3 regions of the Neobacillus sp. NPDC093182 genome follow, and region 3 is predicted to be linked to each of the others. Evidence: riboswitches for the same ligand, from Rfam matches in the RefSeq annotation. Region 3 holds a riboswitch; each other region holds the start of a gene.
What was found. Region 3 has a riboswitch for cyclic di-GMP ahead of ACIQAA_RS30665 (anti-repressor SinI family protein). Riboswitches for the same ligand answer to the same signal wherever they lie in the genome.
Positions count from the first base shown of each region.

Region 1: it holds a riboswitch for cyclic di-GMP, as region 3 does, so the genes downstream of both, ACIQAA_RS05450 (anti-repressor SinI family protein) here and ACIQAA_RS30665 (anti-repressor SinI family protein) in region 3, are expected to answer to the same signal.
Region 2: it holds a riboswitch for cyclic di-GMP, as region 3 does, so the genes downstream of both, ACIQAA_RS13305 (ATPase, T2SS/T4P/T4SS family) here and ACIQAA_RS30665 (anti-repressor SinI family protein) in region 3, are expected to answer to the same signal.

Region 1 is NZ_JBIVOI010000002.1:174,642-181,053, forward strand. It holds gene ACIQAA_RS05430 (YtxH domain-containing protein) at 1-6, opposite strand, end outside; gene ACIQAA_RS05435 (DUF1128 domain-containing protein) at 240-467, shown strand; gene map (type I methionyl aminopeptidase) at 492-1,244, opposite strand; gene ACIQAA_RS05445 (helix-turn-helix domain-containing protein) at 1,451-1,780, shown strand; gene ACIQAA_RS05450 (anti-repressor SinI family protein) at 1,838-1,987, opposite strand; cyclic di-GMP riboswitch class I at 2,020-2,107, opposite strand; gene ACIQAA_RS05455 (hypothetical protein) at 2,716-2,880, shown strand; gene hutH (histidine ammonia-lyase) at 2,908-4,419, opposite strand; gene ACIQAA_RS05465 (AAA family ATPase) at 4,703-4,843, opposite strand; gene ACIQAA_RS05470 (Vgb family protein) at 5,083-6,138, shown strand.
Region 2 is NZ_JBIVOI010000006.1:203,482-209,893, reverse strand. It holds gene ACIQAA_RS13325 (aldehyde ferredoxin oxidoreductase family protein) at 1-527, shown strand, start outside; gene ACIQAA_RS13320 (MoaD-like domain-containing protein) at 584-856, opposite strand; gene ACIQAA_RS13315 (ubiquitin-like small modifier protein 1) at 858-1,130, opposite strand; gene ACIQAA_RS13310 (YisL family protein) at 1,250-1,609, opposite strand; gene ACIQAA_RS13305 (ATPase, T2SS/T4P/T4SS family) at 1,693-2,301, opposite strand; cyclic di-GMP riboswitch class I at 2,508-2,594, opposite strand; gene ACIQAA_RS13300 (spore germination protein) at 2,824-3,048, shown strand; gene ACIQAA_RS13295 (spore germination protein GerPB) at 3,066-3,302, shown strand; gene gerPC (spore germination protein GerPC) at 3,312-3,932, shown strand; gene ACIQAA_RS13285 (spore gernimation protein GerPD) at 3,922-4,092, shown strand; gene ACIQAA_RS13280 (spore germination protein GerPE) at 4,107-4,487, shown strand; gene ACIQAA_RS13275 (spore germination protein) at 4,552-4,770, shown strand; gene addA (helicase-exonuclease AddAB subunit AddA) at 4,812-6,412, opposite strand, start outside.
Region 3 is NZ_JBIVOI010000027.1:8,209-19,550, forward strand. It holds gene ACIQAA_RS30645 (ABC transporter ATP-binding protein) at 1-1,202, shown strand, start outside; gene ACIQAA_RS30650 (nucleotidyltransferase family protein) at 1,219-2,301, shown strand; gene ACIQAA_RS30655 (DUF421 domain-containing protein) at 2,362-3,066, opposite strand; gene ACIQAA_RS30660 (lactonase family protein) at 3,093-4,151, opposite strand; cyclic di-GMP riboswitch class I at 4,652-4,735, shown strand; gene ACIQAA_RS30665 (anti-repressor SinI family protein) at 4,767-4,895, shown strand; gene ACIQAA_RS30670 (DsbA family protein) at 5,139-5,861, shown strand; gene ACIQAA_RS30675 (disulfide oxidoreductase) at 5,854-6,261, shown strand; gene ACIQAA_RS30680 (Dps family protein) at 6,301-6,747, opposite strand; gene ACIQAA_RS30685 (cell wall hydrolase) at 7,106-7,699, shown strand; gene ACIQAA_RS30690 (MBL fold metallo-hydrolase) at 7,859-8,716, shown strand; gene speB (agmatinase) at 8,822-9,751, opposite strand; gene ACIQAA_RS30700 (APC family permease) at 10,099-11,342, shown strand, end outside.

The sequences.
Region 1 (6,412 bases), on a different contig from region 3:
ACCCATTTTTTTAACCTCTCCTTCCAAAATGTTTTTATCATTCTTTTCGTCACCATGTAAATAATACCAATATACTCCACTTTATATTTTGCTTTAAGCTTCCTGCCAAATGCAAGAAATGACCATATTTTAATCCTATTATTTTATTACCCATCAATAGAAGCATTAAAACAAGTTTAGATTGACATCCATCAACGAAAGTGGAAAGATAAAGTTACGAATACTGAAAGGGTGACGGGATGAATTTATCAGAGAAAACAGTTGAAAATGTGGAGTATATGATTGAACAAATAAAAGAAAAATTAAAGGTATTAAATCTAGGAGCCATTAAACCTTCACACTTTGATGAAGAAATGTACGAGGAATTAAAAGAGATTTATGAGATGGTTATGAAAAAACCTTCTTTTAGCCCTAACGAAATGCAGGCTTTGGTCGAAGAATTAGGAAACCTTCGCAAAAATAAGTAAAACAGATCCCAAGGATCTGTTTTTTTATTTTTCCTGTTCAGTTAAAATAATCGGACCATTCTTGGTGATGGCAATGGTGTGTTCATATTGAGCAGAATATTTACCATCAATCGTCCTAGCTGTCCAGCCATTACTATCCATTTTTGTTTGATACATACCGATATTGACCATTGGCTCAATCGTAAATACCATACCTTCTTTTATTCTAGGACCTTTTCCAGGCAGTCCATAATGTGGTACATCGGGTTTTTCATGAATGACGGCACCAATTCCATGACCAATAAAATCACGAACAACCGATAAGCCTTCCCCTTCAACATAGGTTTGAATAGCATGACCAATATCTCCAATCCTATTTCCAGGGACTGCCTGTTCAATTCCTTTATACAGTGCCTCTTTTGTAACTTTTAATAAATGCTCTGTTTCTTTTGCGACTTTCCCAACAGCATAAGACCATGCTGAATCCGCTAACCCTCCATTATAATTGACGACCATATCTATGGTTACGATATCGCCTTCCTTTAACGGTTCCTTTCTTGGGAATCCATGGCATACTTCGTCGTTAATACTCGCACATGTGGCATATTTATAGCCCTTATAGCCCTTTTGCTGTGGGGCAGCATTGTGTTTTAAAAGATAATCATCCACAAATTCATCAATTTTCCAAGTTGTTATACCTGGTTTAATCATTTTTGCAATTTCTTTATGACATGAAGCAAGAATTTCCCCTGCTTTTTTCATTCTCTCAATTTCCCGCTGTGATTTAAGGACAATCATGATCTTCCCAACCTTTTTATATTATTTTTATGTATTCTTATAGAATTGGAAACACATTTTAATATTATCGCTAAGCTAACATTTTTTCAAAAAGTTTTTGATTTCGAGAAATATTTTTGTCATAATAGGCCGTTCTTAATATGGAACTTTTTCAGCTTTTCTGATAAAATTATTATAGTAATAATAAAAATTAGGTGTGTGAGCCCATGATAGGTGATCGTGTAAAAAAACTGCGGTTAGAAAAAAAGATGTCATTATCAGAACTTGCCGAGCAAGCTGGAGTTGCTAAATCTTATTTAAGCTCTCTAGAAAGAAACCTGCAAAGAAATCCATCTATTCAATTCCTTGAAAAGATTTCTTCTGTATTAAACGTACCTGTTGATCATCTAATAAATGAACACATTAATAAAGAAGAATTAGATAGCGATTGGATGAGCATTGTAAAAGAAGCGATGGATTCGGGTGTTTCAAAAGAACAATTTCGCGACTTTATTGAATTCAATAAGTGGCGAATTGGCCAAAATAATAACGAATAATAAAAGAACAAAGCATACTACCTGGTTTTTGTAGTATGCTTTGTTCACTTATGTATCTTAACGATTTTTTAGTACGACCTCTCCTACTTCGTTCTGATGGAGAAAATTAAGGATTGTTTCTTTTGAAATTCCAAGCTCCTTTGCCTCTAAAATAAGAGCTAACCATTCTGCGTCCATTCCATTCTTCATACAATCAACTATTGCCACTCTCACTCACTCCCAAAATACATATTCGTATTCCAGGCAGCCCGGCCATCATAGTAAAATATATACCTTAGATCCTCGGCTTTGCGTCCCTATTTTTCAATAGGTTTGCCCTTTTCTGTTTCGAAATGCTCATAAATCATTGATTATTCAGTATATTTGATAGACAAGTCTTCCTGATTCATAATTACTATGTTTATTATATCTAGTACTTTTTTAGTAACGTGTTGTATTTTGTCAAATAGTTTATTTTTTCGAACCTTTTTTTTACACAATTTATTCCAATTTTCTACAAAAACCCCCTTAAGATTCTCGCATAATGTCTATATTTTACAATTTAAATGGAAGTTTATTGGAAAAAGGAAGCAGTTGCAGTCGAAATTAGTTTATTTTACCTAGGGAAAGATTTTGTAAAATGCTCCAAAAAGACTAAAAAATCCTGTGAATTTTGTCTATTTTGTGACAATTGACATCTATTATAAACACCATTAAAATATACTAAATATTCAAATAATGGTGGTGAATCTAATCAATGACAACCATTCATGTGTTAAATTACGCTATTCCGATTGCCTTTGTTGTTTTTTTTGGTTACCTTCTTGATCGTATGTGCAAACCTGCAAAGTCTGATGAAAAAATAGAAGGTAAATAATACTCTTTCCTACTCATCTTCACTAATAAATTTCCTTCGTTTGGGAATGATACATTCGAAGACGAAAGGAGTGTTTAATTTGGCACGTGGAGAACATTTTAACCATAAAAAGAAGGGTCATCCTGGAAATTTACCAAAAGATAACTTAGTTGAGAGACACTCAAAGGATGCCATTGGGGATGAGGAGTTTATTGTAGTACAAGAAGCATTTAAGAATAGAGTTGAAACGAAAGACGTAGAATAAAAGGCGTGAATTTCACGCCTTTTTTGCTTATTTAACAAAATTTTGAATGAACATCCTTAAGTCCATTTCCTTTAGACCGGCTGCAGCCCTTTCGATATCTTTGGAAAAGATTCGATCCTTCTTTATGGAAGGAACAAGCTCCCTCCCCTTGTCATACATCTTCTTGGTCTGGCTGGCCATTTTTTCTACCCCGCGAATTTCAACGGCCTGCATGGCACAAATTAGTTCAATCGCGAGCACTCTGCGAGCATTCTGGATAATTTGATAAGCATGTCTAGAGGCTATCGTTCCCATACTCACATGGTCCTCTTGATTCGCAGATGAGGGAATGGAATCGACACTTGCTGGGTGTGCAAGTGTTTTATTTTCTGATACTAACGACGCCGCGGCATACTGCATAATCATCGCACCTGACTGCAATCCAGGCTCCGGGCTTAAAAAAGGCGGCAGATCATTCAACTGTGGATTTACTAATCTCTCGATACGTCTTTCAGAAATATTAGCAAGCTCGGCAACCGCAATTTTCATAAAGTCCATCGCGAAGGCAATCGGCTGCCCATGAAAGTTCCCGCCGGAAATAACCTTTTCCCCATCATCAAATATCAATGGATTGTCTGTAGCCGCATTCATTTCGATTTCTAATTTTTCTTTTACATAATCCAGTGCCTGCCAGGAAGCACCATGAACCTGTGGAATACACCTTATCGAATAAGCATCCTGAACCCGGTATTCTCCTTGAACACTGGTTAATAAACTATCACTTAGGTAACGTCGAATTCTTGCTGCCGTGTCAATTTGCTGCTGGTATCCTCTTGCTATATGAACCTCCTCTGCAAACGCGTCAATGATTCCGTTCAATCCTTCCATTGTCATGGCTGCGATAAGTTCACTTTCAAATGCCAGCTGTTCCGCTTCAAGATAGCCGACAACTCCCATGGCGGTCATCGCCTGCGTTCCATTTATTAACGCAAGGCCCTCTTTTGCCTCTAATGTTATCGGAAGAATCCCTTCCATTTGAAGCGCATGGATTGAATCCATCCGATTTCCTTTGTAAATTACCTCCCCTTCCCCAATAAGCACTAAGGCCAAATGGGAGAGCGGCGCCAAATCCCCGCTGGCACCCAGTGAACCCTGCTGAGGAATAACTGGGATGATTTCTCTATTAACCAGCTCTAATAGTTTCTCAATCACAATTGGTCTAACTCCTGAATACCCTTTTAAAAGTGCATTGGCACGTAAAAGGACCATTGCTTTGGAAACAATTTCCGGAAAAGGTTCACCAACACCACACGCATGTGAGCGTATTAAATTAAGCTGTAAATCTCTGACATGATCCTTATCGATTAATACATCACTAAACTTTCCAAATCCTGTATTGATACCGTAAACTACTTTGCGCTCGGAAACGATTTTCTCTACCGCTTCACGGCTCTTTTTTACAAGTTCCATACTTTTTTCCGATGCAAAAACCTTCTCTTTTCGATATAAAACCTCTTTCATTTGTTCCAATGTTAAACTTTGACCTGTTAGCATGATCATATTTCTCGCTCCTCTACCACTTTATTAGAATAAAGAAAGAGGCTGGATTCCATATCAGATTAGATTTGGAGTCCAGCCTCTTTTATAAACATTACTTGATTAAATTTTGTTTTTGGATGCCTCATAGGTTATCAGTCCATTCAAATATTTTTATTCTAATAATTATTGTATGTGAAGAAAAGCTTGATTGTCAATATAATTGTCAGAATTTTAGCACGATAACACTTTAGCACAATAATAAAGGACAGTGGAAGTTGTCTATATTACAAATTAGATTGCGGGTCTAAATCAATAACATTCTTTTATTACGTTTAGTTGCAAGAAAATAGCCAATTTCCTTAGTAAGAGTAGTTTTTCCAACTCCACCCTTCATATTAATATACGAAATTACTTTTGCTGGGTCTTTAACTTCAACTTCTGTCATGATAACAGGGGCAGTTTAATTGAAGTAGGCATCTCACATCTACCTCATCTTATTTACAATGAAAGGAGCAAGGTAAGAGTTAGTTGACCATTAGGCGTGACTACCTAAAGTTAAAATTGTGTTTTTTTATCAGAGGGGTTGTCCCATACAAAAAGCTCTCAAACGAATAGATTAATAATAGATTTAAAAATATTTTTTAAATCTAAAACAATATTAATAGAAGGGAGTTTTTATCTAGAATGAAACGACATGACTATCTTTACATTGGAGACGGCTTCGACAACACCGTAAAGACATTTGATGCAGAATCGGGCAGGTTCCTTGGAAGATTTGTTCCATCAGGTGACAATGGCTTAAATGGTCCCCGAGGGCTTATCTTCGACCATAATGGTAATCTCCTTGTTACTAACCAAAACGTAGATCCTCCACCTCCTCCAGCACCTCAAAATGGAAGCATTTTAAAGTACGACAGACACACTGGACAGTTTCAAGGATTTCTCGTCCATCCCAATGACCCTAACGCCCCTTTCGCCCCGCGCGGTATCGTGCTTTCGAAACAAAATATTCTGTTTGTGGCAGACACTATTGTACAGAACGGACTGAATGGAGAAGTGCGGACATATGATGGTACCACTGGGGTGTTTCAGGGGAATCTTGAACACCCACCTGGAGTACAGTTTTTCCCCCGAAGTGTAGTAATTGGTCCGGACGGCTTGTTATATGTGTCCGTCCGCAATAACCCTAATACTGCAGAAGGTCAGCTCGGTGGACGGGTAGTGCGCTATAATCCGAAAACCGGGGAATTCATTGATGTGTTCATTGAGGGTGATTCCATCCCCGATTTTAACCGTCCGGAAGGTTTGGTCTTCGGTCCTGATGGCAACCTCTATATCACCAGTTTCAGAAGGGACCCAAATGACACAGACAAAATTCTTATCTTTGACCGTAAGGGCAGATTTCTTGACAAGATTGATCTCTATGCCCTCGGACAGCCCCGCGCCTTTGCGCAGGCAATCCTGTTTGGTCCAAACGGCAAACTGTTTGTCCCTATAACAGGACCGGGTCCCGCCGTTACTGGCCAGCCTTTGGGACCTGATACAGGTTCTGTACGTCGCTACAACGTTAAGACCAAAACATTTGATGTGTTTGTGAGTCCGGCTCTTCTGGGAGGACCGTTAACGGAGCCGTGGTATTTGACATTTGGCAAAACGGACCCCGCAACACTAGCTTACGGGCATGACCAGAAAGAAAGCAGCGACCGTGATCACCACCATGATGATGAAAGCAGTGACTAGAATAGTAGTTAAGATTTGAATATATAAGGAAAGACCGCTACTTGTGTTTAGATAGCGGTCTTTCTTTGGACAAGGTGTAACTTTTCTAAAAGGTCTTTGATTTGTTTTAATATATTCCTTACAGTGAGGTGAGTTCGCCAAGTTTCTAACATTACACAGGTCAAGGTGGTAAAAACAGCTGTCAATAAAATATAAAAAAATGTAATAATTTGTACAAAATAACATTGTAAAAGGGATTCTGAATGGTAGTAAAATAGATATAGAGGTGATTCTC
Region 2 (6,412 bases), on a different contig from region 3:
TTCAAGGAATTGGTCTCGGTTATGCAACTAGTAACCGCGGAGCCTGTCATTTACGCGGCTATACGGTTGCCAGTGAAATTGCCGGTATTCCAGAGCCTACAGACCGCCTTAAGCCAGAAGGAAAAGGTAAGTTATTAAAAGTATTCCAAGATATGCTTGCTTTCTCTGATTCTATGAATATTTGTAAGTTTTCATCTTTCTCTGAAAACGCTGAGCATTACGCTGAGCAATATAGTGCCATGACTGGTATTCCGATGACAGCTGATGATGTGATGAAGGCTGGGGAAAGAATTTATAATCTTGAGCGTTATTATAATAACCTCGCTGGATTCGATAAAGAAGAAGATGACTATCTGCCAAAACGCTTCACCGAGGAGCCTGCATCTGGTAATAGTGCAGGTGAGGTCAGCCGTATGGATATTATGCTTAAAGAGTACTACCAAGTACGCGGCTGGGAGGCTGGAAAAGTTACCGAAGCAAAGCTTCGTGAGCTTGAGATTATCGACCCGGAAAATCAATTAGTATAATGCAAGAATCGAAGGCTTCTGCATATTGTGCAGAAGCCTTTTGTTTGGGATATTAGCTATCCGCCTATCCTTCTTGTTTTCACCCGATAATTTTTAATCAGCTCTTTTAGCGTCATGTCATTTGAGGCATAAAACCGAATATAAACACGATTGACTTTAAATGTAGAAGTAATTGAAAGCTCTTCTTCCCTTATTATTTCACCATACCAGTGGTCAGATTTATATATGTAAGGAAATTGATCTGTAATTTGTTTACCGCCTAACTCTTCAAAATACATTCCTAGGTGCTTTCGATTTATTCCACGAAACTCTAATTCCTGCTCAAGCATATTAACCACCCGCTACAGGAGGAAATAGTGCAAATTGATCGGTTTCTTTTACAATAGTCTCAAGACCATCTAAATGAATAATATTTCTTCCGTTTATAAAAACATGAACAAATGGAAGCAGCTCTTTTTCAGGAGTAAATATTTCTCCCTTCAAATCAGGAAACATTTCAACCATCTTATCCAATACATCAATCACCCGTTGACCGTCCGGGTTAACCTCAACCCCAACTCCGCCGCAAATTTGCCGGAGATTAGCAAACACTCTAACTAGCATATCAAACACTCCTCTCCCCTTACTTAAATAGTAAAACTATTTGCAATAATTGTCATCCTTTTTTAACGTAGAAAGAGCTGCCGGGGAGTGACCCGGCAGCTCTTTCTCCTAAAGCGATGTTATACATAAAAAATCGACATAGGCAGTTTATCAAACCCTAAATACAATACAAGTAAGAAGGCGATAACAAACTGTATCCATAAAACTGAAGTTTTTCTATTTTGTGCAACCTTGCTTAGGATCATTTCAAATAAACCAATTACCCATATCCCTACTACCGCTTTTAGTATATACAACAAATCAATATTGGACAGCATGAAAATTAGACCAACACCTGTTGCAATAATTAGCAAATAAAGCACACGTAAAATCATTCGGACAATTTTAGCGCCCTTTTCTTTTCCGCCTTTTAGTAAAAATATAGCGACAATAAATAAAATTAGGGCTAAAACCCAAGCTGTAACGTGACCATGAATCATTTGATTTTCCTCCTATGTATCAATAGCTTATAGCAACACTATCATACCATAGGCATTCAAAAAATCCTAAATAAAACTGGCTGCTAATAATATGAACCTTCAAGAGGATTAACCGAAAAAATATCTCTAAGGACAATATTTTCCCCTTCAATTCCCTGAACCTCTGTTATCTTCGTAATTTTTCTTTTTCCATCATGTGAACGTGAAAGGTGGACAATGATGTCAATTGTTCCAGCGATTTTTTCCCTAATCGCTTGGATAGGAAAATTCATCCCTTCAAGATATGCTATGATTTCCAAGCGGTCAATCATATTACGCGGACTGCTGGAATGTCCTGTTGCAAGAAAACCATCCAGTCCTTTATTTTCTTTCCGAAGTATGTCACGTACATCTTTACCACGAACATCTCCAATAAGATTCCTTTCCTCTTTTGGAATAAAAGTGGAAAGTGCATTAACAAGCGTAGTTTTTCCTGCCCCTGTTCCTCCGCTTACTAGAATATTTAATCTAGCTTTCACACATGTACAGAGGAAGAGTGCCATTTCTTTTGTCATGGTCCCGTTAAGAATTAAATCCTGAAGCTCTAGAGGTTTCCATGAATTCCTTCTAATAGCCAGCCTTGCTGACTTGTACAATTTGTGATCTACATCTTGTACCCAATTAATTTGCTGGATTTGTTTTAATAGCCCCATACATTCCACCCGCCTTGTTTTTGTTTTTTGAAAACCATTTTGCTCACAAAACATAAAGAAGATATGAACGGTTAGGCGAGGTTTAATGAAACACAATAAAAATAACCCCGCCTTTACCGAAAGGGGGGTTAACAAATGAAGTACAACAATGCACATAAAAAGACCTATGTAAACATTGCTGTTATCTATGAAAAACGCCCTGTTCTTTCGGTAACTGGCTGGCGTAGTGCAAATGCACCTTAGCCCCTCTAGCTTTGCGTCACTGATTTTCACCAGTTTTGCCTTTATCGAGAATCAGTGTTTTTACATTTCCGACTGATCTCTTAAACCTATCATAAGTCCTTTTGTCTTAATCTCATATCCTACTATTATATCATTTTTTAAAAATACATAGGTAATATTACCTAATTATATAATTTTCCCAACAATTTAGATTAGATTTACTTTATTTGGGCGAATGAATCACATTACACCAACCTATACATACGATATTAGGAGAAAAAAAGGTAAAGGGTGTTGTTTATGCCAGCGATTGTAGGAGTTGCACAAGTCATATCACTTGGCAGCAGTTCCGTTTTTCATATTGGAGATGTCTACAAAATCATGCCATTTTCATCTGCAAAAACTTTCTCCGGTGCTGGTTCCTTTAATACGGGTGAAAGTTTAAGTGTTCATAATAATAATTTAAGCAATACGAACACATACGATTCAGATGGTATTGATCAAGGAATCTTCCTTAATGCTTAAGGAAAGGTTGATTTTATATGAATTTTTATATTCAGCAAACAATTCAAATAAACTTTATTAAAATTAGCAGTATTACCAATTCTTCTGTCCTGCAGATCGGCAGCGCCGGAATTATTAAACCTGCATCTTATTTGTATAATACAGGAGGTTTTACAAAGCCCGCACCAACTGCAGGAGGTACTCAAACTACAAGCGGGCAATCTAGTAGCCCTGCAGTGCCATTATCAGGCACGAGAGAAGTTGATTCAAAGTGAGGTGATGGTATGTACCAGGATTATTCACAACTTCTTCAATGGGTCCAATTGACTTTGCAGGCACAGGAAAATAGAATTGCTACTCTGGAACACACCATTCAAAAACTTCAGGAAGAAATGAAGCAATTAAATGATAAGCCTAGTATTCGGGTTGATAAGATTGAATATAAATTTGATCAATTGAAGGTTGAAACTCTTGAAGGAACCTTAAACATTGGACTAAATCCATCCGATTTGGCAAATATTGAAGATTTTGCTGTAGAAAATCAATCCTTAAATACTCCTATCCATCCCAAGGCACAAATGCAGCGTTCAATGAAAATAGAAGAATCAATTTATCGGTATTTAGAAACGGAACTGCCAGTACTATTTAAGGAAACCCAAAATCAATTAAATGTTAGATTAGATGATTCCTATTTAGCTTTTATTAAACAAGATATCATGCAACAGCTTCCAGCTAGGATTGATTACCATATACAAAATACTGCAGCCAATAAACGTGACGACGAACAAAGTACAGAGGAGAGCATTATTGCATTACTCAAAGAGGAAATTAGAAAAGGTATTTTAATATTTATTAATCATTTACCAGAGAATGTGAAAGGAATGAATACGCAAAATGAACTTTGAAGTATATAATCGAGACCTCCATGTAGATACAATTAGAATTCTAGGCGTTTCAAGTTCTTCGCTCGTAATGGTTGGCGATACACAAACGATTCAATTAGCAGCAACTTTCGACACACCTGCTGAATCACTCATCATCGGGCCTTATGTGCCACTTTTTTAGGTGTGCTTAAGATCATGCTCCAGAGATCTTCTGTCGTAAACGCCATTAATGTAACCTCGGCTTCCTTTGCCTCTATCATCCAGCTTGGAGATTCCCGTATTATTAATGGATTTTCACGCGCCTTAGCTGTTCAAAGGGAAGCTGAAGTTTTTAATTCAAAAGAAGGTAATTTTTTAAACTACCCTGTGTTTTCGGAACCAATCCCTTTTTTACCAATCAATGAAAGCATGACGATATCTACTCATAATAGCCTTCCTATCATTAAGGTCAATACTATATCTATCCTTGCAATGTCTTCGGATGCCATACTGCACGTTGGAAACAGTCAAAACGTCTCCATGGAAGCACGGGTAAAACATATCAGACATCTGCATCATAATGAGGATGAACAATGACAAGGACGTTGGAATACGATATCACAAGATTACTAAGGGCAAGTAAAGAAAAGGATGTTCGTAAATGCCAGCGATAATTGGTCCAGTTCAGATTGTGAATGTAAGTGGTGGAATTGTTCAATTCGGGGATACTGTATATATTTCTCCAAAAAGTGCTTCAAAGACCAATGCAGGTTCTGGAGGCTTAAATACAGGGGGAATTATATTTACTGCTAGCGGTTTAAGCGGCACAAATGTACTTGATGCTAATTTGCTTGACCAGCCAATAGGCGGGAATAATTAGAAACGACATAAACCTGAATGTTTATGTCGTTTTCTATTTGACTATAGCTTTAATACGTGAGCTCCATCAAAGAAGAATAAAAATCTTTCATTAATTTTTCTCTTCCAAATTTGCTCCAATGCCTTTGTATATAAATTGATTTGTAATCGGTACCGCTCTTCAAGAATAGGTCTTGCCTGGACAAAACCGCCTTTGTAACGATCCGTTATCCCATCCGATTTAAAGTCAATAAGGACGAGTCCATTTTCATCTTCAAAAACACAGTCGATAATCCCCTGGACAAAAACAGATTCTTCTTCATCCTTCCATGTCGGATATACTTCTGACGAAGGCAATGACAGGGTAAAGGGAATCTCACGATGTACCACCTTTGCATTTATTATCCTCTTACCTAAATCTGACTCGAAAAATTTCCCAATGAGTTGTGTATCAATGACCTCCGCCTGTTCGATAGTTAACAGTTCATTATTAACCATCGACTCGATTTGTGTCTTAACAGATTGTATCGTAACAGGTCTTGTTAAATCGACATGCTGCATGACCATATGCAGAGCAGTCCCTCTTTCAGCAGGGGTAAGCGCCTTTTCCTGCATAAACTTTGGCCGTTTTGTAATCGATTTTTTAAATCTGCTTAACAATTCGGTACCACTATGCTCATCAGACATTTCACGCTGACGCTTCATTTCCGATACCGATTGCTTTGAGCGATGGGTGGAGGCATTCTCAAAAGAATACTCCCATGTTAAGCGAGACTCAATTTCCTCTTTATAAGGAGATGTTACGGGGATCATTTCCTTATTCTCTACCTTTTCTAAAAAGGTGTCCTCCTCTAAGCTGATCAATACTTCCTGATTTTTTATATCATCAGCATTCATTACTGTAATTTTCCATGCAGATGGGTGACAGGTAATCTCATCAGGAACTAACGGGTTTTGAATCTCCATCTTCCCTAGTTTTATACTGTCCTGGTGCCGAATCAGCGCTGGTCCGACCCAATCCATATAACAGCCTGCCCCTGCCCTTTCATAATCCTTAAGCAGCCAGTTTGTATTAGTAGATACATCAGTCCACTGTTCTATTTTTTTATCTGCATCCTTCAATGTTCCTGTCAAATATAGTTTTTCCTTCGCACGTGTCAATGCTACATAAAGGACCCGCATTTCTTCTGCGAGCATTTCCATCTTCTTTCTGCGCTTAAAAGCAATTTGAGGTAAAGAAGGATAGGAAATTCGCTTTTCCACATTTACATATTTTGCAGCAAATCCGTACTCTTTATCAAGCATATAAGGCTTCCGGATATCAGACATATTAAAGCTTCGAGACAACCCTGCAATGAAAACGACAGGAAATTCGAGACCTTTGCTGCTATGAATGGTCATAATCCGCACAACATCTTCCTGCTCTCCAAGCGCTCGAGCTGCTCCTAAATCATCTCCTCTTTCAATCATTCTCTCAACAAAACGCAGAAAGCGGAATAGCCCTCGGAACGAGGTTTGCTCATATTGCCTTGCCCGATCATACAAAGCTCGTAAATTTGCCTGCCGCTGCTTACCTCCAGGCAAACCGCCTGCAAAGTCATAAAACTGTGTATCCCGGTAAAGCTGCCAGATTAATTCTGAGAGTGACCCCTGGCGTGCCATAG
Region 3 (11,342 bases):
GATTGATTCACAGTTTAATAGGTAATATTAATAGCCTCTTAAGTGAAACGTTTCACGGATTTCAGGTTATTCGTTCCTTTACATTGGAAAAGCTTTACTATCATAAGTATGTTAATCAGAACAAGGAACTGCTTGATTTAGAACTGCAAAACGCGAAGCTCAGATCTTGGTATAATACAGGCGGGCAAATCATAGGTTCGATTACTTTTATGGTAAATCTGTCTATTGGCGCCTTGTTCGTATCAAATGGTGAACTAACTGTTGGTGCTCTCTTGACATTTTTAAATTTAGTTAACCACTTGTTTTATCCCATTACCGGATTCGCGGGGCTTTGGGCTGGTTTTCAACGGTCTGTGGCTGCTCTTGAAAGAGTGCTAGACATATTAGAAAAATTACCAGATATAAAGGAACTTCCATCTTTTTCTCCAACAATAAAGGATGTTGATTCAATTGAATTTGATGATGTTACCTTTAGCTATGGAAATTATAATGTTTTAGATGAATTTAATCTAAATATACCGACTGGAAAAATGATCGCATTAGTCGGTCCAACTGGTGCAGGGAAGAGTACCCTTTTTAACCTATTGCAAGGTTTTTATAAGCCGCAAGCAGGGGAAATACGTCTATCGGGTAAATCCGTTAAAGAGTACTCTGTTTCCGAATTAAGAAGTTCGATTGCTCATGTTCCGCAAGATACTTTTTTATTTGCAGGCACTATCCGTGAAAATCTGCTGCTTGCACGCCCAGATGTGACGGAGAAAGAAATGGTTGAAGCGACAGTCAGTGCTGAGATACATGATTTTATCCTATCACTGCCAAAAGGGTATGACACTCAAATTGGTGAAAATGGTGTCAAACTTTCTGGTGGTCAAAAACAAAGAATTGCAATCGCGCGGGCTATTATTAAAGATGCCCCAATCCTCTTACTAGACGAGGCAACATCAGCCTTGGATGGGGAAACGGAGTTTCATGTTAAGGAAGCACTCGAGGAATTGATGAAAGGCAGAACAACGATTGTTATTGCACACCGATTGTCTACCATTCAAAATGCAGACCTTATTTTAGTTATGAAAAATGGGAAAATTGTTCAAAGAGGGACTCATAATGAGTTAATGAATCAGAATGGACTATATCAGAAGCTCAATAAAGCATCATATAACTCAAAAAAAGGAAGCCCATTAGCTTTGGTCTCAAAATCTTAAAGGGGAGGTGAGTGCCATGAGTTTTGATTTTGTTTCAGCCTTATATAAGTCTCAAGTACCAATGCCACTCGATGATCATTACTATCATAATGTTCTTAGAGATATTGAGCACGATGGAATCCAATCACAGGTTTACTTTTTATTAAAGCAGAATGGCATGCTCACACAAACTCCGACCTTTTTTCAAGCCTGTTTAAAAGAAAACTATGATACAGGACTTTTTCAAAACCTATATATAAAAAATCAGACAGATTTACTGTTAAAAAGGTTTGAAGAACAAGGTATTGATGTGATTCCGCTTAAAGGAGTTTATTTTGCTGAAAAATATTTTGGGCATATTGGGGCGAGAGCAACCTCCGATATCGATTTATTAGTCCGGTTTCAGGACTTAAATCATGCCATTGAGTCAGTAAAAGCTTTAGGGTTCTCGGTTGAAGAAGAGCCCATTCCTGGACATTTCCATTGCAGTTTTAGTAAAAGGCTCCCTCATTCTCCCATACCATTAGTAGTAGAATTGCATTGGGGGCTTGTAAAAGAAGAAACATCAAGATTTGATATTAATGACATTTGGAATGAATCTAAGGTCATTGGTCAATATTCACATATCAGAGATCTTTCGCATATACATTGCTTTTATATGATTTGCCTACACGGCTGGAGGCATAATTTAGAATCTCTGAAATATTTTATAGACATTATCCAAATGATTCACCAATATAGGGATGTATTAGAGTATGAAGAACTTTTTAAAATGGCTGAAACTCACCAAACGTTAAAAAGGCTGACTAGGACTTTGTCCATTGTTTATGAACAGTTTCCGCATTTAGATTATGTAGTAAAGCTTCCTTTTAAAAGAAAAACGTTATGGAGGCATAGTAAAGTCAAAGGCCTTAAACAATATATGGACTTCTTTGACTACCAATTTCTTAGCTATGATAGCCTCAAACACAGTATGATAGAAATCCGTCATTGGATATGGCCTTCAAAATTTGAACTCTCTTGTGAACTAGGGGAGATTCAGCAAGAAAGCTCTACCATTAAAATGTACATATCATTATACAAAAAAAGGATTACAGGACTGGTAAAGGTGATTTTTTAATATAAGTTCATAATCAAAAATAGAGCACATAAGGGATTAGTTCCCTTACGGTGCTCTATTTTATTTATAAAGGAAAACCTTTAAGTTGTCTTTTTGATCAATGGTTGCTAGCAGCACGTTTTTAATATTTGTATGATATAAATTTTCTAGCTTTTCAACAACCCAGACCTCATCTTTGTTCACTTGTTTTAATACGTTAGAATAAATGGTACCTTCCTTAATAATTGTTTTTGGAAGGTCAAATGGTTCAGTTTCCATTTTATATGTTGCAGGTGTAATAGGGTTATATTTTGGATCCAAAAAAACGGATACTTTCCCATCAGCTTCCCACAATGCTAATGCAACTTTTTTAATATCCTCAACTTTTTCTTCCCGTAATTCTTCTAACAAAATATCTATTGATATTCGAGCTTTATATAATCCTTTATAGATAATCTCTCCGTCCCTAACAAGTGTGATGGGAGGAGGAGTAATTAGGTTTCTTATTCGTGGAAATTTTAAAATGGTATAAACACTGCCTATATACAATACCACCAACACCACTGTAGTCGTAATAGAACCTTTTAGTCCAAGATGTTCATCTGATAATGGGTGAGCTATAATGTTTCCGATTATTAGAGCAATTGCGAAATCAATCAATCTTAGCTGTGCAATGGAACGCTGGCCCATCACCTTGGCTACAAGAATCAAAAAGAAATAGGCTACGACTGCTCGAAGTATCCACTCAAATGTTGTTAGTGTTTCCTGACTATGAAAGAAATCCACCGTTAACACATCCTTAGAGGTAAGTGCTAATTTCTTATAAACTTAACACAAACCGGGTGTGGTACCTTAATATCTGATTGTAAGAGAGTCAATCTTCCAGTGCTCTCATCCCTTGAATATAGAACTATATTGCTCGATTCTTGGTTTGAAGCCACAATGAATTTTTCAGAAGGGTCAATCTCAAAATCCCTTGGCCAATCCCCCTCTGTTGACGTGTGTTCCACAAAGCTTAGTTCACCTGACTCTTGATTAACTTGAAACAGGGCAATACTGTTGTGACCGCGGTTACCAGCATAAACAAAACGGCCGTCCGCTGAAATATGAATGGCACTTCCTTGGTTATTTTCTTTAAAATCTTCCGGGAGAGTTGAAACATATTGTATTTCCGTAAAATGACCGTTTTCCGGATGATAGTTTAACGCTATTACCTCTGAGCTAAACTCGGTCATAATATAAGCATATTTGCCATTAGGATGAAATGCGAGATGCCTAGGACCACTGCCAGCTTTTAATGGCAGCAGGTTAACCTTTTCAAGTGAGCCGTTTTCACCGACTTTATAGGTAATCAGCGCATCAATTCCCAATTCAACAACGGTTAAATATTTTTCGTCTGGTGTTAATCCTGCATAATGTGTATGCGCTTTTTCCTGTCTAGGGTCTGGACCTGAACCTTCGTGTTTAATAATCGAAACAGCAGGTTGCACGGAGCCGTCTTCTTTATTAAGCAAATAGGATTCAACGCTTCCTTTATGATAATTAGCGCTAAATACATATTTGTTTTTAGTGTCTACACTTACATGACATGGTGGTGATCCTTCTGAAAATTGACCGTCTACTGCTGTTAACTCGCCGTTATCATTAATAGAAAAAGCAGCTAATCCTCCTAATCCTCCTTCTTTTCCTACTGAATATAAGTATTGATTATCAGAGCTAATTGTTAAATAGGTTGGGTTTTCTAACCTAGCTGCCACCTTAACGTCAACGATCGTCCTTTCATCCGTGTCTAGTGTGAAAGAATAGATTCCTTCGCTTTCACCTTTTGTGTATGTTCCAATATAACCTGTAAAATGTTTTTTTTCAGTCATCATTTAAACTCCTTCAATGAAATATCATCATTTTATTTTATCAAACTACCCAAAAAATTATTAACCACTGTATCTGGAATAAAACATGTGGTTGTATGTTTTATGATTACAATAAAAGACAGAATAATACAAGTAATAAGTATCACTAGCCTATTTCAACTTTTAATCATTTTACTGTCTATCTCCGACCTTCTCCATGATATTTATTATCTAGAACCGTTTCCTATTAAACTGGAAACTATACTTTATAAAGAACTTTCCTGTAATATTAATATTTATATTATTAGGAACTTACTCATAGGTGAAGATAACTGTATTTTTGTATAATTTAACATTTTGATTATTCTTAATACCTAAATTTACTTTATTATGTTTCTTTTTTTTTTAATTGTAACAGACGTTTGGAAGAAATGTAAAAAAATGTCGATATTTTTAGAATTATTTATGTTCGATATAAAGAATAAATGTGGTACTATTTGCTTATGAGTTTTATAACTTTAATTAGATAAAGGCAAACCTATCGAAAGATTGGGACGCAAAGCTACAGGTCTAAAGTGCTAAACTATGACGGCTGAGCTGCCTAAAAACTAATATTTTAGGAGGACACCCAGTACCATGTTAACCACTCCATTAGATGAAAAAGAAGTAGATAAGGAATGGCTAGAACTCATTTTAGAAGCTCGAAATTTAGGAATTACTGTTGATGAAATTAAGGACTTCCTAAAAGACCCTTCTAATACATAACCATGTCCTCCTTTGATTAACCTGCGTCTTAGACTGCCTTCTGCCGCAAAGGGATTATGAAAAAAGAAATTGCCTAACAAAAAATGTCCATTAAAATGGGCCTTTTTTCGTTATTGGGATAATCTAATAATACGTGTTCTGTGCCTAGGCATTTTTATTTTCATTACAGTATAAGTTTAGTAAAATTTAATCTAACATTACAGATTCAAAGTTAAAACTATCACATAATTAAGGAGTTTGATTATGGCTCAACGAAAAAATAGTACTAAAAAAGGAACGACGAAACCGCAATCCTCTTCATCAAAATTTGTTTTTTGGATTATTGGATTGATTGCAATAGCTATTATCGGGTTTATCTTTCTAGCCAATAACCAGAAAGCTGATGATAGTGCTAAAGAAGAGATTGATTATTCAAATCAGCCTTTTCTCGGTGAAGAATCAGCCCCTGTTTCAATTGTAGAATTCGGCGATTATAAGTGTCCCAATTGTAAAAACTTTGCTGACAATGTGGTACCACTAATAGTAAAAGAATTTGTTGATACGGGCAAAGCTAAATTTTATTATTTCCATTATCCATTTATTAATGTTGATTCAGAGCGGACAGCTAAATTCTCAGAGGCAGTCTATCATGAGTTAGGCAACGAAAAATTTTGGGAGTTTCATGAACTTATTTATGATAAACAGCCGGAAGATACTCGATATGAAACGATTGATGTTTTTACAGAGGAATTTTTAACTGAAACATTAGAAGAAATGGCTAGTGAAGAAGAAGTTAAGAAGGTAGTTGCTTATTTTGGTACGAAAGCTCCAGAAGACGCTTGGGAAAGTGATGAGTCTCTTGGGGGGAAATTAGGAGTTAGTGGAACACCAACCATTTTTGTTAATGGAAAGCGATTTGATGGACAAACGATGGACGATTTAAACAAATTAGTAGAGGAAGCCGCTAAGGAGAAAGGGAATGAATAAACCATTACTGCTTGCATGGGTTGCAGCACTTATCGCGACCATTGGGAGTTTGTATTTCAGTGAAGTTCTCCACTATATTCCCTGTACGCTTTGCTGGTATCAGCGAATTTTTATGTATCCATTAGCGATCATTCTAGGAATTGCCTTTTACCGGAATGATGATGATATTGTGAAATACACATTACCATTGTCGATTATTGGAATGCTTATTTCAGGCTACCATACGGCTTTACAAAAGATTCCTTATTTGCAGCAATTTGAAATGTGTAAAAGTGGTGTACCTTGCTCAAAAGATTATATTAATTGGCTTGGATTTATCACGATTCCAATCTTGGCGTTTACCGCCTTCACGATTATTACCATCTGCTTAGTTTTCATTGCTCGATACCGAAATAAATAAGACTCAGCATTTGCTGAGTCTTATTTATTTCTATTACATTTAAATCGATTTGCCAAGGAATGCTGTTAACATCCATACATGTTTTTCTAAACCGGAATGAATGGCAAGGAGCATATCACCTGTGGTTTCATCGTCCTTTTCTTCGGCAAAGCTCATACCTTCTTTTAATTCACCAATAATAATTGAAAAATCATTTATAATGGTTTGAACCATTTCTTCAGCAGTTTCGCTTCCTTGTGCTTCTTGAATAGATGAAAGTTCAAGACATTCTCTCATCGTTGCAACTGGATTTCCACCGATTGCAAGTAATCGTTCTGCTAATTCATCGACATGCAATCCCGCTTCGTTATAGAATTCTTCAAATTTAGCGTGTAAGGTAAAAAACTGACCACCCTTCACATACCAATGGTAATTATGTAACTTGATATACAATACAGACCAGTTTGCAATTTGTTTGTTAAGTATGTTCACTAACTGACTATCCATTTAAAAAACCTCCATCATTTTGTCTTCTATTATATTATTACCAAAGATTTAGGGAGAAACCTGTGAAAAATTGAGGGATTTTTTGTCATTTTAGTGAAGATTGTCATTATTACATTGTTATTTCATGAAATAGGCCTGAAATAGTATGTAATAATTTTTCCACGGTTATCCATTAGTGGATTGATTATGGAAATGATAATTAGTTGGTTACTAATTCCATTTACTAGATAGATGCTTTCATAGCAGGAGCCATTTGTGTTATTTAAGCACTGGTTTTTTTTGGTTAATGATTAAGTATGTTACAACTGATAGCCTTATTAGTAGAGAAAACAACCAGAATACTAGGAGGCCATTAAACATGAATAAACTAAAAAAACTTGTTATTGCAGCAGGATTAATTTTGTCAATGTCAGCATTTACAGGTATCACTAAGTCCGAAGCAGCAACAACTCACAAAATTCAATACGGTGAGACATATTGGAAAATAGCTAAAGGATTTGGTATTCCTATTAATAGCTTAATGAGTGCAAACAATAGTAAACCTCTTATTGCAGGTCAAAATATGATTCTGCCAAACTCTCCAATTTCAGCGGCAGATGAAGAATTAATGGCGCGATTAGTTCGTGCAGAAGCAGTTGGCGAGCCATATGCTGGAAAGGTAGCTGTTGCGACTGTTATTCTTAACCGAGTGAAAAGTCCAGACTTCCCTAACACAGTTCGTGGAGTCATTTATCAAATCTCAAATGGACACTATGCATTTACACCTGTTGCAAATGGCGAAATCAATAAGCCAGCTGACGCAGAGTCTAAAAGAGCAGTTAATGAAGCAATCGCTTTGATGGGTAAAGGAAATGGTTCTTTATTTTTCTATAATCCAAAAACAGCTTCAAGTCAGTGGATTTTTTCACGTGAAGTAACGGTAACAATCGGAAATCATCGCTTTGCGCGGTAATTAGGGGACGCTTGGATACATATCCAAGCGTTTTTTCTTATGTAAATGGTAATTAATCATACGATTCTTTTTAAAATAAACCTTCATCATAGGATAGTGATTAAAAGAGCAAAATAGCTTTGTTAGACAAATTGCTAAAATAGTTAAGGAGGTTTAAGAATGGATCAAGAAATGTCCTATGGCGGTGATTATAAATTTATTCCAACAACTTCAATAGGAAGTGGTATTGGAATAGAGGTACTGCCCGATTTATATAGCCATACCATTCAAATTGTGAATATTTGTTTGGTTGGAAATCCAGAAACTAAGAATTTTGTTTTAGTTGACGCAGGGATGCCTGAATCAGCTAACGAAATAATTTCAGTTACTGAAGAACGTTTCGGTGCTAATAGGCGTCCTCAAGCAATCATTTTAACACATGGTCATTTTGACCACGTGGGAGCAATTATTGAATTAATTAATCATTGGAATGTTCCTGTATATGCACATGAGTTAGAGTTACCTTTCCTGACTGGAAAAATGAGTTATCCAGAGCCAGATCCTACTGTGGAAGGTGGTTTGGTTGCTAAAATGTCCCCAATGTTCCCAAATGAACCAATTAATTTGGGGAATCATATTCAAAAACTTCCTTCTGATAGAAGTGTACCGCATTTGCCAGGTTTTCGCTGGGTACATACCCCTGGGCATACTCCAGGACATGTGTCGCTATTTAGAGAAGAAGATCGGGCTCTACTAGCAGGAGATGCATTTGTTACCGTTAAACAAGATTCTCTTTATAAGGTTCTTACACAAGAAATGGAAATAAGTGGACCACCGAGATATCTTACAACAGATTGGCAAGCAGCTTGGGAATCAGTTAGAACAATAGAAACTCTGCAGCCAACAGTTGCTGTAACTGGTCACGGAATGCCTTTGTCAGGTGAAATACTGGCAAAAGGCCTTAAAAAGTTAGTTAGTGACTTTGAGCAAATTGCTATTCCAGACTACGGTAAGTACGTAAATAAAAATAAACATTAGCAAGGGACTATTTTCTAACTGAATAAATCACTAGCCGATTATTTATTATGGTTTTTATCAAAAAAGCAGTGGACTCGTAAATAAAGAGTACACTGCCTTTTAGGTTTATTTAATTTTTAGCGCAACGAGGCTGGCAAAATCATGGATGATAGTTGCAGCGAGTAAGGAGGTAATCTGGGTTGGGTCGTATGGCGGTAAAACCTCAACTAGATCAAAACCAATAAAATTAAAATCTGTTAGGGAACGAATGATTTGTAAGGTTTCAAAGCTGTTTAACCCGCCAACCTCAAGCGTCCCTGTTCCGGGAGCACAGGAGGGGTCAACAAAATCGATATCAAAACTGAGAAAACATGGTGTATCCCCAATTTTTTCTTTCATTTCCCTCACAACATTTTCATATCCGCGTTCCTTTAATTCAGGAGTTGTAATCACATGATATCCTAAATCACTACTTGAATCGATATCTCCAGGATGATTAAGGGTTCCGCGTATACCAACCTGAAAAACCTTATCGGGAATTAATAAATTTTCTTCATATGCACGAATGAATGGTGAGCCATGCCAATATTTTTCTTCATAATAAGTATCCCATGTATCTGTATGGGAATCAAAATGAATTAACGCTACAGGACCGTGGATTTTGGCCGCTGCTCTAAGATTTGCTAATGTGACGGAGTGGTCGCCGCCTAGCCCGATTGGGATAATCCCTTGCTCCATTAACTCCATCACCGCTTTTTCCATTACCTGATAACTTCGATGGATATTATGAGGAATAACCGATACGTCGCCAATATCAATGGCGTTGCATGCCTCAAATGGATACACCTTATGAATAGGATGGTAGGGGAATAACGTCATGGAAGCTTGACGTATTGCTTGAGGTGCAAAGCGGGCCCCTACTCGGAATGAAGCAGCTGTGTCAAACGGTAAGCCGACAATCGCTAATTTAGCATTCTCTCTGTTTGATGGTAACCTCATAAAGGTTCCTGTTGTACAAAATTCTGGTTTAACATCGGGTGTTAAAGGATATTGCATCGTTTTTTCCCTCATTTCCTATTTTCCTTTTTATTAATGCAATTTTTGTGCCATGAACAAAATCCTCATATGCCATTCCCTCGTGACAAGTAGCTATTTATTATGGAATAATGTATGCAAAGTTGAATAATTCCCAAGATTCGAAACCTTCTATCATTCTTCTTTATCGCCATTATTTTTTTAAGAAACAGATAAACACAACGCTGTTTTTATGAAAATAAATTTTGGCATATTAATTGCATAAATACAGAGTGAATTTAGAAAGTAGAGGGGGAATAAAAAATTTATTGTAGACAAAGGGGTACCATCAGAATGAAAACGCTTTAATTTAAGAGGGGGAATGATATGTGGAAAATGGCGTAAAGTTGAAAAGATCGTTAAAGTTATGGCAGGTTGTCATTATGGGTTTAGCATATATGACACCCATGGTAGTATTTGATACATTTGGAATTGTTTCTGGTGAAACAAATGGGCATGTACCTGCCGCGTATGTCATTGCCTTGATTGGCATGCTTTTCACTGCGGTTAGCTACGGGAAGCTGGTACGGGTTTTCCCACAGGCTGGGTCAGCCTATACCTATACCCAAAAAGCGATGAACCGGCATCTCGGTTTTCTTGTTGGCTGGTCTTCTTTACTTGATTATTTATTTTTGCCAATGGTAAATGCGTTGTTAACCAAACTTTACTTAAATGCTTTGTTTCCGTCCGTTCCAGATTTTATTTGGGTATTATTATTTGTTGGCATTGTTACCCTCCTTAATTTACGAAGCGTCCATGCTCTGGCAAATTTCAATACACTTTTTGTTCTTGTACAAATACTAATCATGGTTGTCTTCATCATCCTAGTTATTAAAGGTCTTAATGCAGGAGAAGGAATGGGAACGGTTTTTAGCATGCAGCCGTTTTTTGTTGAGGGTATGAACATTCCAATCCTGATAACAGGAGCAACGATACTCTGCTTTTCATTCCTTGGCTTTGATGCTGTTACAACATTATCGGAAGAAACGCCAAATCCAGAAAAAACAATTCCAAAAGCAATTCTCCTTACAGCTTTATGGGGAGGGGTAATCTTTATCACCACCTCATTTTTTATCCAAGCATTTTTTCCAGATAATTCGAGGTTCATTGATTCAGAGGCCGCTTTACCAGAAATTGCCCTTTATGTTGGCGGGAAGCTATTTCAGTCGATCTTCTTATGTACAACCTTTGTGAATACCCTTGCATCGGGACTTGCCTCTCACGCCAGTGTTTCTCGTCTCTTGTATGTTATGGGGCGCGATAAAGTATTCCCCGAAAAATGGTTTGGATACGTACATCCAAAATGGAGAACACCTGCGATAAATGTGTTAATCGTTGGAGTCATTTCGTTATCTGCCTGGTTCTTTGATTTAGTAACAGCCACTTCACTCATTAATTTCGGAGCATTAATGGCCTTTACATTTGTTAATCTTTCAGTGATTAGTCATTTTGCTGTCCGTGAAAAAATGCACCGTACTCCAAAGGGATTTTTTGATTACGTTATCATGCCGTTAATTGGAGCGGGATTAGTTGGAGTTCTTTGGATCAATCTTGAGCTTAGTTCTTTGGTTAT